Regions from separate parts of the Shewanella sp. 30m-14 genome, predicted to be linked through region 2. Evidence: predicted binding sites of a transcription regulator. Region 2 holds the regulator's gene; each other region holds the start of a gene.
The links. The regulator sigma-54, encoded in region 2, starts transcription at its own class of promoters, with help from an activator protein. The targets are predictions, from matches to a motif close to GTTGGCACGNNNNTNGNNT.
Positions count from the first base shown of each region.

Region 1: flgB (flagellar basal body rod protein FlgB) is a predicted target of sigma-54. The motif match lies at 1,660-1,678, and genes of this name have one in related genera.
Region 3: ACVBIU_RS11560 (LruC domain-containing protein) is a predicted target of sigma-54. The motif match lies at 1,800-1,818, and genes of this name have one in related genera.
Region 4: flgF (flagellar basal-body rod protein FlgF) is a predicted target of sigma-54. The motif match lies at 1,728-1,746, and genes of this name have one in related genera.

Region 1 covers NZ_JBRILW010000015.1:57,859-61,057, reverse strand. The annotation lists gene ACVBIU_RS12595 (chemotaxis protein CheV) at 1-564, shown strand, start outside; gene ACVBIU_RS12590 (CheR family methyltransferase) at 708-1,547, shown strand; gene flgB (flagellar basal body rod protein FlgB) at 1,711-2,109, shown strand; gene flgC (flagellar basal body rod protein FlgC) at 2,112-2,528, shown strand; gene flgD (flagellar hook assembly protein FlgD) at 2,554-3,199, shown strand, end outside.
Region 2 covers NZ_JBRILW010000005.1:13,331-16,529, reverse strand. The annotation lists gene rapZ (RNase adapter RapZ) at 1-35, opposite strand, end outside; gene ptsN (PTS IIA-like nitrogen regulatory protein PtsN) at 242-685, opposite strand; gene hpf (ribosome hibernation promoting factor) at 688-975, opposite strand; gene ACVBIU_RS05185 (RNA polymerase factor sigma-54) at 1,005-2,468, opposite strand; gene lptB (LPS export ABC transporter ATP-binding protein) at 2,606-3,199, opposite strand, start outside.
Region 3 covers NZ_JBRILW010000013.1:99,180-102,378, forward strand. The annotation lists gene ACVBIU_RS11550 (cation:dicarboxylate symporter family transporter) at 1-328, opposite strand, end outside; gene bshA (N-acetyl-alpha-D-glucosaminyl L-malate synthase BshA) at 325-1,500, opposite strand; gene ACVBIU_RS11560 (LruC domain-containing protein) at 1,860-3,199, shown strand, end outside.
Region 4 covers NZ_JBRILW010000015.1:54,213-57,411, reverse strand. The annotation lists gene flgE (flagellar hook protein FlgE) at 1-1,170, shown strand, start outside; gene flgF (flagellar basal-body rod protein FlgF) at 1,783-2,526, shown strand; gene flgG (flagellar basal-body rod protein FlgG) at 2,537-3,199, shown strand, end outside.

The DNA of each region.
Region 1 (3,199 bases), on a different contig from region 2:
ATTATGCCGCCACCACAAGGGGCGGGCAAATCCTCTTATCTGACCGCGGTGACTGAAATTGAAAACGAATTAGTTGAGATTTTAGATGTTGAGAGAATTCTTGATGAAATTTCACCCGTTAACACTAACACCAGTAAAGAGCTGGATGATGCCTTAACGATTGACCGTGATAAGCATTACCACATTATGGTGATTGATGACTCATCGGTCGCTCGTAAGCAAATTATTCGCGCGCTCACTTCGCTCGATTTACAAATAGATACAGCCAAAGACGGTAGAGAAGCGTTGAATAAACTGCGGGCGATATCGGCAGAGCTTGATGACGTATCAACTGAGATCCCATTGATTATTTCTGACATTGAAATGCCAGAGATGGATGGTTATACCTTAACCGCCGAAATTCGTGATGATCCTAAGCTAAGAAACATTAAAGTGGTATTACACACTTCATTAAGCGGTGTGTTTAATCAGGCGATGGTGCAAAAGGTGGGGGCTAACGATTTTATCGCTAAGTTTAACCCTGATGAGTTAGCCGCAGCGGTAAACAAGCATTTAAGCCTGTAGTTGCCATTAGTTGCCGTTATTTAGTATCAGCATAAACCATAGCTTGCTTGTGTTTGTGTTGATGCTAAGGTATAAACCTGCGTTCGTTTTTACCCGTGGTCGATGTTGATTGACCACTGTGGTTTGTTTTACTGAATTAGGATATTAGAGTGGCGAATAAATCTCTTGCTGAGAATGAGTACAATCAATTTAGATTATTCTTAGAACAGCACAGCGGTATTGTGTTGGGAGAAAATAAGCAGTATCTGGTGCGTAGCCGACTAGCACCTCTTATGGGCAAATATAATTTGCCATCCTTATCAGACGTGGTTAAGCATTCGATGAAACCGACTGAGCGCCAATTGCGCACTGAAGTTATCGATGCTATGACGACAAATGAAACCTTATGGTTTCGCGACCGTTATCCTTTCGAGTTATTGTCGAGTACGATTTTACCCACATTTAGTCGTTTAGGCCGACCGGTAAAAATCTGGTCTGCAGCCTGTTCTTCAGGTCAAGAGCCGTATTCGTTAGCCATGACAATATTAGAGCATCAACAGCGCAAGCCTGGCAGCTTACCCGCCAGTGCAAGTATTCTGGCAACAGATTTGTCACCCTCTATGCTTGAGCGCTGTAAAAATGCGCAATACGATAATCTTGCCTTAGGTCGTGGTTTGTCTGATGAACGCAAACGTCAGTTTTTTGATGCTTTGCCCTCAGGCAACATGGTTGTTAAAGACAACGTTAAGCGCTTAGTCAATTTTCGCGCCCATAACCTGCTAGAAAGTTATACCTTACTAGGCAAGTTCGATATTATTTTTTGCCGTAATGTGTTGATCTATTTTTCACCAGAGGCAAAGCGGAAAATCCTACGGCAATTTGCTGCCGCGTTAAATCCTAACGGCATACTGTTTCTAGGCGCGTCCGAGTCTATAGCGGGTCTGTCTGATGAATTTGATATGGTGCGTTGTAACCCTGGGATCTACTATCAAAAACGAGGCTAATGCTTTGTTTGCTCGACTCTGCTCCTACTAACGCGTCTTTGTGACGCGTTTTTTATCTCTAGCATTCGATGTTGAATGTGTCTCCTAGCTAATCTTTCAAGTATCTCTCTAATTTGGCACAACTATTGCTTTGTTCTAACTATCGAGCTGAGGAGGCAATTTTATGGCGATTAGTTTTGACAAAGCATTAGGGGTTCATCAATACACTTTGGGCGTTCGCTCCCAGCGTGCAGAGATCCTGTCTTCAAATATTGCAAATGCTGATACGCCAAATTATAAAGCCCGTGATATCGATTTTTCTAAAGCGATGGGGGCGGCTCAATCTCAGCAATCGGGTTTAGCTATGGCTAAAAACGATACTAAACACTTCGATATGGCGGCATTAACTCAGCAACATGTGGGCTACCGGGTGCCAAATCAGCCTGATACGGGTGACGGTAACACGGTTGATATTCAGCAAGAGCAGTCTTCTTTTATGCAAAACGCACTGGAATATCAAATGTCACTGGGTTTTCTTGACAGTAAGTTCGCCGGTATGAAAAAAGCACTTAGAGGCAGTTAATCATGAGCTTATTTAATATTTTTAACGTTGCAGGTTCTGGTATGTCGGCCCAATCGGTCAGACTTAACACCACGGCGAGTAATATTGCCAATGCTGATTCTGTATCAAGCAGTGTGGGTGAAACCTACCGTGCGCGTCATCCTATCTTTGAAGCTGAAATGAGTAAGGCGCAGCAGCATCAAAGTGCAGCGCAGTCAGTTGCCGTTAAAGGGATTGTTGAAAGTGATATGCCACTGAATAAAGAGTTTTCGCCAGGTCACCCTATGGCGGACACCGATGGCTTTATCTACAAGCCTAATGTGAATGTAATGGAGGAGATGGCTAACATGATTTCAGCCTCTCGCTCTTATCAAATGAACGTACAAGTCACTGAAGCAGCAAAATCGATGCTTCAGCAGACATTAAAAATGGGCAAATAAACTCAGTGAAAGCTGGAGGTAAATTTTGAGCCTTATTAATCCGCTCACCGCAACACAGCCGGCTGCTAGCCAGCCACAACAGGCTAATGCTATTTCGCCACAAACAGCGCAGGCTGCGGCTCAGAGTACGGCTGCATCGGCGACTAACACTGAGCAGACATCAACGGGTAACCCGTTTCTTGATGGCTTACGTTTGCCTGAAGAAAGCGCTATTCCTGAACCCAATAGCCAGGAGTTAACCCAAGAGGATTTCTTCTCGCTATTGAGTCAACAGCTGTCGATGCAAGATCCCTTTAAGCCTGTTGAAAATGATCAGATGATCCAGCAGATGGCGTCTTTCTCAACGGTAGACGGGATCAGCAAACTGAACGAAGAGATTGTTAATCTAAATGCGTTAACCAGCTCAAGTCAGGCGTTACAGGCCTCAGGCCTTGTTGGCCAAAAGGTACTTATCCCGTCGGATACAGCGCATATCTCTGCTGAAGATCCGAACATGAAAGGCATCATCAGTACGCCGGAACCTGTCGAATCAATCATCGTCCGTATCGAAGATGAAAAAGGTCAGCTAATCACTACCTACAATGTCGATGGCAGTGCGGGTGGCAATATCGATGTCAGTTGGGATGGTTTAGATAAGAACGGCCAGCCCGTAGCTGATGGTAACTATACCT
Region 2 (3,199 bases):
GAACCGGAGCGACCTGAGACTAAAACAAGCTTCATCGTATGATTACCTGATAGACATTAAACAAAATGTATGATTTTTGTGGTTATATTGTGTAAGTGTATAGATTAACTTTTTTAAGGCTGAAAGCAAGAAGTTGAGCGGGTGAATAAGAATAAATAATATTGCTGTAATAATTACTTAGGTCTTTAAATCATTTACCTTTTGTGTAAAAAATAAATAACTTAAAGACCTGAGTAGTTAGCTATTGGGTAATGACTTGGTATAGCTCTGATTCATTGCTGGTCTTTCTCAACTGCTTAACCACCGCTTTATCGTTGAGTTTTTCAGCCATACAAGACAGTGTTGCTAAATGTTGCTCACACTGATCAGATGGCACCAATAAAGCAAATAGAATATCGACAGGCTGCTTATCGAATGAGTCAAATGGGATAGGAACTTCACATTTAACTAATACTGCAACTGGACGTTCTATATTCGACAGCCTTCCATGAGGAATCGCTATACCATTACCTATTCCCGTGCTACCCATTTTCTCTCGTGCCAAGAGACTTTCAAAGATCTCTTGTGAAGAAAGGGTTGGGTACTGGACAGCGGCAATGTCACTGATTAACTCCAGTACTTTTTTCTTACTGCCCGGAGTGGCGCAGGTAGTGCACTCCGGCTGCAGGATGGTACTTAGTTCCATCGTTAGTGTTTAGTCAGCTTCTCTTTGTGTTTAATAACCTGACGATCTAGTTTATCGATCAGGGAGTCTATTGCAGCATACATATCTGCATGTTCCGAAATAGCAAATACTTCCCCTTTTTTAAGGTGAATTTTAGCTTCGGCAATCTGCTGCATTTTTTGTACATTCAAAATAACGTGCACATTATTGATCTGATCGAAATGTCGTTCAAGCTTTGTAAATTTCTCTTCTACATAACCGCGTAGTGAATCGGTGATTTCGATGTGATGTCCTGTCAGGTTGATTTGCATTATCGATCCTCCATGTGCCTAATTTTGAGTTATAAACTCTTACGTTGGTTTGAGGGCGGGATCAGCATCGCTTCTCGATATTTTGCAATCGTACGTCTAGCAACTTTAATCCCTTGTTCAGCCAGAAGCTGGGCCATTTTGCTATCGCTTAACGGTTTCCTCTGGTTTTCAGCTGCGACTAATTTCTTAATAAATGCCCTAATTGCTGTCGATGAGCATTCTCCGCCATCGTCGGTACCCACATGGCTTGAGAAGAAATATTTTAGTTCAAAAATGCCCCTTGGGGTGTGCATGTACTTCTGTGTGGTAACGCGTGAAATGGTAGATTCATGCATTTCAACAGCTTCGGCAATGTCATTGAGTACCATAGGTTTCATGGCTTCTTCACCGAACTCAAAAAAGCCTTGCTGGAATTTGACGATACAGTTTGTCACTTTCAATAAGGTGTCGTTGCGGCTTTCCAGGCTCTTTATAAACCACTTAGCTTCTTGCAGGTGGCCACGGATAAATTGACCGTCGGCCTGATTCGTTGTGCTACGCGCCATTGATGCGTAATGCTGATTAACATTAATCTTAGGCATATAGTCAGGATTTAGCTCTACCACCCAGCGACCTTTTTTCTTGCTGACAGACACGTCGGGAATGACGTATTCATCTTTACTGCGTGCAATGGCAAGCCCAGGTCTTGGGTTAAGAGTTTGGATCAGTGTGATCGCCTCACGTAAATCATCCTCTTTGAGTTTGGTTTTACGCATTAACTGCCTAAAATCACGCCCCGCAATAAGGTCTAAATAGTCTTTAATCAGTAATCTTGCATTTTCAATGTGCGGTGTATCTGCGGCATATTGTGCTAGCTGGATAAGTAGGCATTCACTTAAGTTGCGGGCGGCAACACCGATAGGATCAAAATGTTGAATTCGTTTTAAAACGGCTTCGACTTCATCGAGTTCAGTTTCAGGATCGCCCATCGCTTCGAGAATTTCGTCACAGCTCTGGGTTAAATAACCTCGTTCATCGATCGCATCAATAATCGCGGTGGCGATAGCAAGATCGTTATCTGAAAATGGGGTGAGGTTCTTTTGCCACTCAAGATGCTCATATAAGCCTTCGCTAGTCTCGCCTTGGAATGGCATGTCATCTTCACGACTTACGCCTGAGCTAGCATTAGAGGAAACGGTGTAGACTTCATCCCAAGTGGTATCCATAGGCAGGTCATCGGGCATGGAATCTTGGGTGAGGGCTTCGGAGGTGTCAACGCTTGCGCTATCTTGGGTGAGTTCACTATTAGAGTCATTTACAGAGTGATCTTCATCGTTGATCATATCGCCATCTGACTGCTCTTCATCTAGCTCCAGTAACGGATTAGAATCTAATGCTTGTTGGATCTCTTGTTGCAGCTCTAAAGAAGACAGTTGTAACAGGCGAATGGCCTGTTGTAACTGGGGAGTCATAGTGAGCTGTTGACCCATTTTGAGCTGGAGTGACGCTTTCATTTTACCGCTATTCCCTACACTGTAGTTAAACGTTAAAGCTCGTTGAACTGGCGAAGGTTGCTCAAAAACTCAACACGTTGATTTTTTTTTGGAAATAATTCCATATTGAGTTTTTCAGCTTCCATACTGTGAATTAACTATAGCCTGAATTGTTCACCTAAGTACACCGCTCGAACCTGTTGGTTGTCCAAGATTTCGGCAGGTGTACCTTCAGCAATCAGATTTCCGTGGCTTACTATGTAAGCACGCTCACAAACGTCCAAAGTTTCGCGAACATTATGATCGGTGATCAGTACGCCCAGACCGCGACTCTTAAGTTGTTCAATAATTTTTTTAATATCGATAACTGAAATGGGGTCAACACCCGCGAACGGCTCATCTAACAAGATAAACTTTGGATTAGCTGCGAGTGCCCGAGCAATTTCTACCCGGCGGCGTTCGCCTCCAGACAATGCCATACCTTGGCTGTCACGAATGTGAGTGATATGAAACTCTTCGAGTAGATGCTCAAGTTGTTCTTCACGTTGCTCGTTATTGATGTCATGACGAGTCTGTAAGACGGCCATGATGTTGTCACGTACTGACAGCTTTCTAAAAATACTGGCTTCCTGAGGTAGGTAACCGATACCTTTACGGGCGCGTAAATGCATAGGATCGAGCGTAAGATCGTCATCATCAATAAAGATCTTACCCTTATCACTCTGTACTAGGCCAACCACCATGTAGAATGT
Region 3 (3,199 bases), on a different contig from region 2:
TAATAAAGTACATCGTCAGCAAACCAAAAGCCCAGATAACCAACATTAACTTACCGACTTTCACGCCAAGAGATTTGGCTTGCTCCATACTTAGGCTACCTAAGCTAGAAATCAAAGATACGATAATGTACGGAATAATGGTCATCTGCAGCAGCTTAATAAAAGCATCACCGATAACCGACATCCAGGCCAACATCTCACCAAAAAACAATCCCGCAGCAATACCTGCTGCAAACGACAATAACACCAACGTCGACATACTCATTTTTTGTTTTGGCTTATCGGCAGACTCTTTTTCTGGCGCTATTGCTGCAGTTTTGCTGGTCATATAATGCCTCCTTGCTGACCCATATCGGCTACCTCTGTTTGAGAGTCCTTAATGGCGTCTTGATAACACTTAAGATATTGTAAAATCTTCTCTTCTGGATTAAACAGTTTAGCCGCTCGAGCTCTTCCAGCCTTGCCTAGATTTTGTTGCGTGTGTGGTTCAGTCAAGATGCGCTCCATGGCTTTGGCCATACCTAACGCATCATTAGGGTCAAACATAAAACCTGTTTTACCATTGTCTACCACTTCAGGAACACCATCGACGTTACTGCTAACCGTTGGAACGCCACAGGCCATCGCTTCGAGTAACACCATACTAAAAGACTCTCGATAACTCGGTTGGATCATGCAATCAGCATTAGGGAGATAATGCTCAACATGGGTAGCATCTCCCACAAAGACAACATGCTTTAAAATCCCCAACTTTTCACATTGCTGCTTGATACCATCAATATCAGGGCCACTCCCGAGCAGTACCAGCCGAGCTTTGACTTTCCTAAGTAGCATGTGAAATGAGCGGATCACTGTGTCGCTGTTTTTTAGCGGCCTAAAATTAGACACATGCATCACGATTTTCTCATCGTCTCTCGCTAACTGACGTCGAACATTAATGTCTGCAAATTTGGGGGAGAAAACGTCTAAATCAATAAAATTATGAATAACATCAATCGACTTACTTTTATCGAAATGACTGTATATATAGTTACGTTGATAGCTCGAAACCGTCGTGACCTTACTACTTTTATGGATACTGAAACGATTAAGTGGATACAGAGGTTTATCTTGACCAACAATCGTCACATCGGTGCCATGAATAGTCGTGATGGTTGGAAACTTATGCTCGGTGATTTCACCCGCTAGATAAGCGCATAATGAGTGAGGAATGGAGTAGTGTGCATGTACAACATCAAGCTTAAATTGCTCGACCACTTCCACTATTTTAGCCGTCAATGCAAATGTATATAGAGGATCGGAAAACAGGGGGTAATTAATGGCTTCAACGGAGTGAAAGAATAAGCATTCTGAATCCTCTATCAATTTAAAAGGCCGAACACTGGAGATAAAGTGAACTTCATGGCCAAGCTTAGCAAGCCCTAACCCTAATTCTGTTGCTACCAGCCCCGAGCCCCCGATACTTGGGTGGCACACTATCCCTATGCGCATCTTCGACATAAATTCCTCACCACCAAAACAGTTAAGAGAATGTTACAGCAAAAGAAAACTTAGCATCATTAGGAACTTAATCCAAGTAAATCCTTTTACGCTATTAATGAATAGTTATCATGAAAATAAAGGTGAATATTAGCGGTTGATGTCATCATTCGAGCCGATATGGTGAGTCACACCTTTCCCTCAACTCTTACATCCAACACCTCACTCCTCACATATATTTTGATTTGCAAAATGCAAAAACTGATCTTTACCTTAATCTTTCAAAACAAATAAACCAATGAAAGTAAACAATAAAAATTAATGGCACAGCTTATGCTTTCACTGAATATATTAATAATATCGACAGTGAGAGATGCATTATGAAAATATCCAAAACAATCCCATTACGCTGCTCCCCATTAATTTTAAGCTTATTAATTTCTGCCAGTGTCAGCGCGTCCGCTCCCTTTAGTGCCTGTCCAACTGAAGCATTTGTGATCCAGAAGCAATCTAATACCCCCAAAAGCTACGGTGTAAACCTAGCAACTGGTAGCTATGTGGTGTTATCTGAGGATATGGGGACAGGCAACGGCTACAACGGCGTTGGGTTTAATTACCATGATAACTACATTTACGGTTGGGATTATGCAACGGGATCATTAGGCCGTGCCGGCAACGATTATCAAATTATCTCCCTTTCTGTTACCAAAGATACAACCGCTGCGAGTGCCGGTAATTTCTATGTCGGAGACGTCGCAATCAATGAAAACGTTTGGTATGGCTATCGAAAAGGTAAAGGGTTATTCAAAATCCCTCTTGATAACCCTGCAAGCTATAACATGACCTTAGTGCCTGGCAGTACCGCCTATGCGACCTATAATATTACCGACCTCGCCTTTCATCCTACCGATGGTTACATGTACAGCATTAGTAATGGATCTATAGGTAGGCTGTTGCGTATCGACCCCGCTAGTGCAGAAGCCACCGACTTAGGCGTGGTCATTACCTCAAATTCGGGAAACTTTATTTTTGGCGCACAATTTTTTGACCCTGATGGCAACCTTTATGTCAGTAATAACAGTAACGGTAATATCTACAAAGTTAACGTTGATTCGGCTTCACCAAGCGCAGTGTTATTTGCGTATGGCCCAGCCTCATCAGCCAACGATGGAGCCCGCTGCGCGTTAGCAGAAGTGGTGGTAGGTGATAGTGTCGACTTTGGTGATGCTCCTGATTCTTACGGCACCCGATTAAACTCAAATGGTGCCAGACACAACATCAGCGATAATCTCTATTTAGGCGCGAGTGTCGATAATGAGTCTGATGGTTATGCCGCGCCACTCTCCGATGATGCCAGCGATAGCTCTGATGACGAAGATGGCGTATCAATGCCTACGGGGTTTGAGCTTGGCGAGAGTGCAATACTACTCGTTACTGCTAGCGGTGGAAATGGCTACCTTAATGCTTGGTTTGACTGGGATCAAAACGGCGAGTTTGACTTAGAAGAACAGATTATCTTAGGTGAACCACTTGATAATGGTCTCAACACCCTCAGTATTGAAGTTCCTAGCTGGGCGAAGGCCGGACCAACTTGGGCACGCTTTCGTCTAAGTACTCAACAAGATATCACTCCAACAGGTGGTGTTGGCGACGGTGAGGTTGAAGATTACCCGGTAACCCTTACCGAAACTGGCGTGACCATTAATTACTACCCCTCTTC
Region 4 (3,199 bases), on a different contig from region 2:
GCTCAGCAATTCCATCAGGGCAGTATGGCATTCACTAATAACTCGCTTGATATGGCGATTAACGGCGGTGGCTTCTTTGTGACCTCATCTGAAGCGGGATCACAAGATCATTCATTTACCCGTGCAGGCGCTTTCAAGTTTGACTCTAATAACTATATCGTTGACTCAGCAGGTAACTTCTTACAGACCTTCCCTGTAGATAAAGATGGTAACTCGACGTCGGTGAGTTTAACCACCACTAAACCGGTACAGATCCCTGATACCGCAGGTAGTCCGGTTAAGACTGATAACGTCGGCATTCAGATGAACCTAAATGCGGGCGAGGCGACACTCGATCCAGCAGCGTTCGATCCAGACGACCCAGATACATTTAATAACTCAACCTCAGTGACCATGTATGATTCACTGGGTGAGCCACACATTTTAACCTCATACTTTGTACGTCCTCCTAATGCCGCTCACACCGGTGAGAGTAACTGGGTAGCGTTTTATGCAGTCGACGGCAAACCTGTCGATTTAGATCCTGCCGCGGGTGAGTATAAGACTGATACCAACGGTGACGGTACGGCTGATGGCACTGCTAATGCTGAAAACGCAGGGGGTTGGAAAGGCGCGGCTATTTCATTTAACGATACTGGCGCATATACCGGCAGCAACCCAGCAGTTATTAAAACAGAAGCCTTAGGTGTTGGTGGTGCAGATGTATTAGGCGCTGGCGCTGATGGTAGCCAGACCTTAACGCTAAACTTTAATAACCCAACTCAGTATGCATCGCCATTTGAGGTGACAGAGTTAACTCAAGATGGTACTACGGTAGGGCGTTTAACTAACGTTGAAGTAGGCGCTGACGGCCTAATTAACGCCAGTTACAGCAATGGTTCAACAGTACCACTTGCACGTGTTGCCTTAGTGAGCTTTGCTAACGAGCAAGGGCTAACGCAAGCGGGTAATACCTCTTGGAAGGCGAGTTTAGACTCAGGCCCGGCACTTGCCGGAGAGGCAAACAGTGGTACTTTTGGTAGTGTTCGTTCATCGGCACTTGAACAGTCAAACGTAGACTTGACGACCGAACTCGTTGATTTGATCTCTGCTCAGCGTAACTTCCAGGCCAACTCAAGAACGCTTGAAGTGAACAACACGCTACAACAGACAGTTCTGCAAATCCGCTAAGCTTTAAAAAGCTAAGAAGGTGCTCGCAGGCTCACTGCGAGGTCCCTTCTTGGCTTTAGGACCGAGGAAAAGCACAAGAGCCGAACGCTTCGCTCACGGAAGACGGAACGTTCGCAGGCTCACTCACAGAATGGTATAAGCTAAGAAGTTACTAGGGCGTTCGCAGGCTCACTTCGAGGACGCTTCGCTTCTAGGTCATAGGAAAAGCGCAAGAAAAGTCAAAAGCTTGCATTGGTTTTATTTATGCAATTGCTTTGATCTTTATGCTTTCCTAGAACCTAGAACCTAGAACCTAGAACCTTCTTTTTTCGTAGGTCGGCATTTATGCCGTCAGTTTAATCTTTTAAGCTTTTCCGTAAGCGAAGCGTTCCGTAGTGACCTTCAATTCAATCAAACAGTCACGTGCCGTCATGCCGCAGGCCGTTCGTCTTTGCATGCCTGTCTCAGCTTTTCTCATCTTAGCTTTAACCTAGAAGGAGTGTAGCGACGCTCTCGCAGTGGCATTCAATTAAAGTCAATAGTCACGTCCTAGCAGCGTAGCGTCCTTCTTTGTATATCTTGGCACGATGTTTGCTATTAATTTCGTTAGACGGAAGTTTGACGGAGTGTAAAGTGGACAAATTGCTCTATGTCGCGATGAGCGGCGCAAAACAGAATATGAATTCGTTGGCGGTCAGTGCCAACAATTTAGCAAACGCAAATACAGATGGCTTTAAAGCCTCTCTTGCTCAAGCTCGCTCTATGCAGGCTTTTGGCGAAGGTCTACCTACGCGCGTGTTCTCGATGACAGAAAGTCCGTCAGCTAATTTTTCTAGCGGTCCAATAAAAACCACTGGGCGTGATTTAGACATTGCCGTCAAAGGTGATGGCTGGATTGCTGTGCAAGCTGAAAATGGCGGTGAAGCGTATACCCGTTCAGGCAGCTTGCGTTTCGATAACTCTGGTGTGCTGCGTAATGATAGAGGCACGGCAGTGATGGGCGACAATGGCCCGATTGTATTGCCGCTACCCATTGAAAAGGTCGAAATCTCCCAAGATGGCATTGTATCTGTTCGTCCGTCGGGTGCCACAGCCGAGGTGATTGAAGAGGTTGCTCGCATCAAGTTGGTCAACCCGGGTAATCAAAATTTAATGCGCGGTGAAGACGGCTTGTTCCGTTTAATGTCGGGTGAGAATGCGCAGGCCGATCCAAGCGTCGGTCTGCTAAGCGGCGCAGTGGAAGGCAGTAACGTTAATGCCGTCCATGAGATGGTATCTATGATTGACCTACAGCGTCAGTTTGAGATGCAAGTGAAAATGATGAAAACAGCAGAAGAGAACGATCGCGCGTCCTCTTCCTTAATGCGCATAAGCTAGGAGAGACACTATGCATCCCGCTTTATGGATAAGTAAGACTGGTTTAGACGCTCAACAAACCGATATTTCAGTTATTTCTAATAACGTGGCTAACGCCAGTACCGTCGGGTTTAAAAAGAGCCGTGCTGTATTTGAAGACTTGCTGTACCAAAACGTCAGTCAAGCTGGCGGCATTAGCGCATCGAATACTAAATTGCCCAATGGTTTGAGTATTGGCGCCGGTACTAAAGTGGTCGCAACTCAAGAGATGTTTACTCAGGGCAACATGTTGACCACTGATAACTCGCTCGACTTGATGATTGAAGGCCCAGGTTTTTTTGAAGTGCAGATGCCAGATGGCACCGCAGCTTATACCCGCAATGGTCAGTTTAGTTTAGATGAAACAGGCCAAATCGTAACGCCGGGTTCAGGTTATGTGATCCAGCCTGCTATCACCATTCCAGAAGGCGCCACTAGCATTACCGTCTCGGCAGAAGGCGAAGTCTCTGTTAAGACGCCAGGTAATGCCGAAAACCAAGTGGTAGGTCAATTAGCCATATCCGATTTTATTAATCCGTCGGGACTCGACCCAATGGGACAAAACCTGTACGTAGAAACTGGGGCAAGTGGCACACCTATTCAAGGTACGGCTTCACTCGATGGTATGGGCGCAATCCGTCAGGGGGCGCTTGAA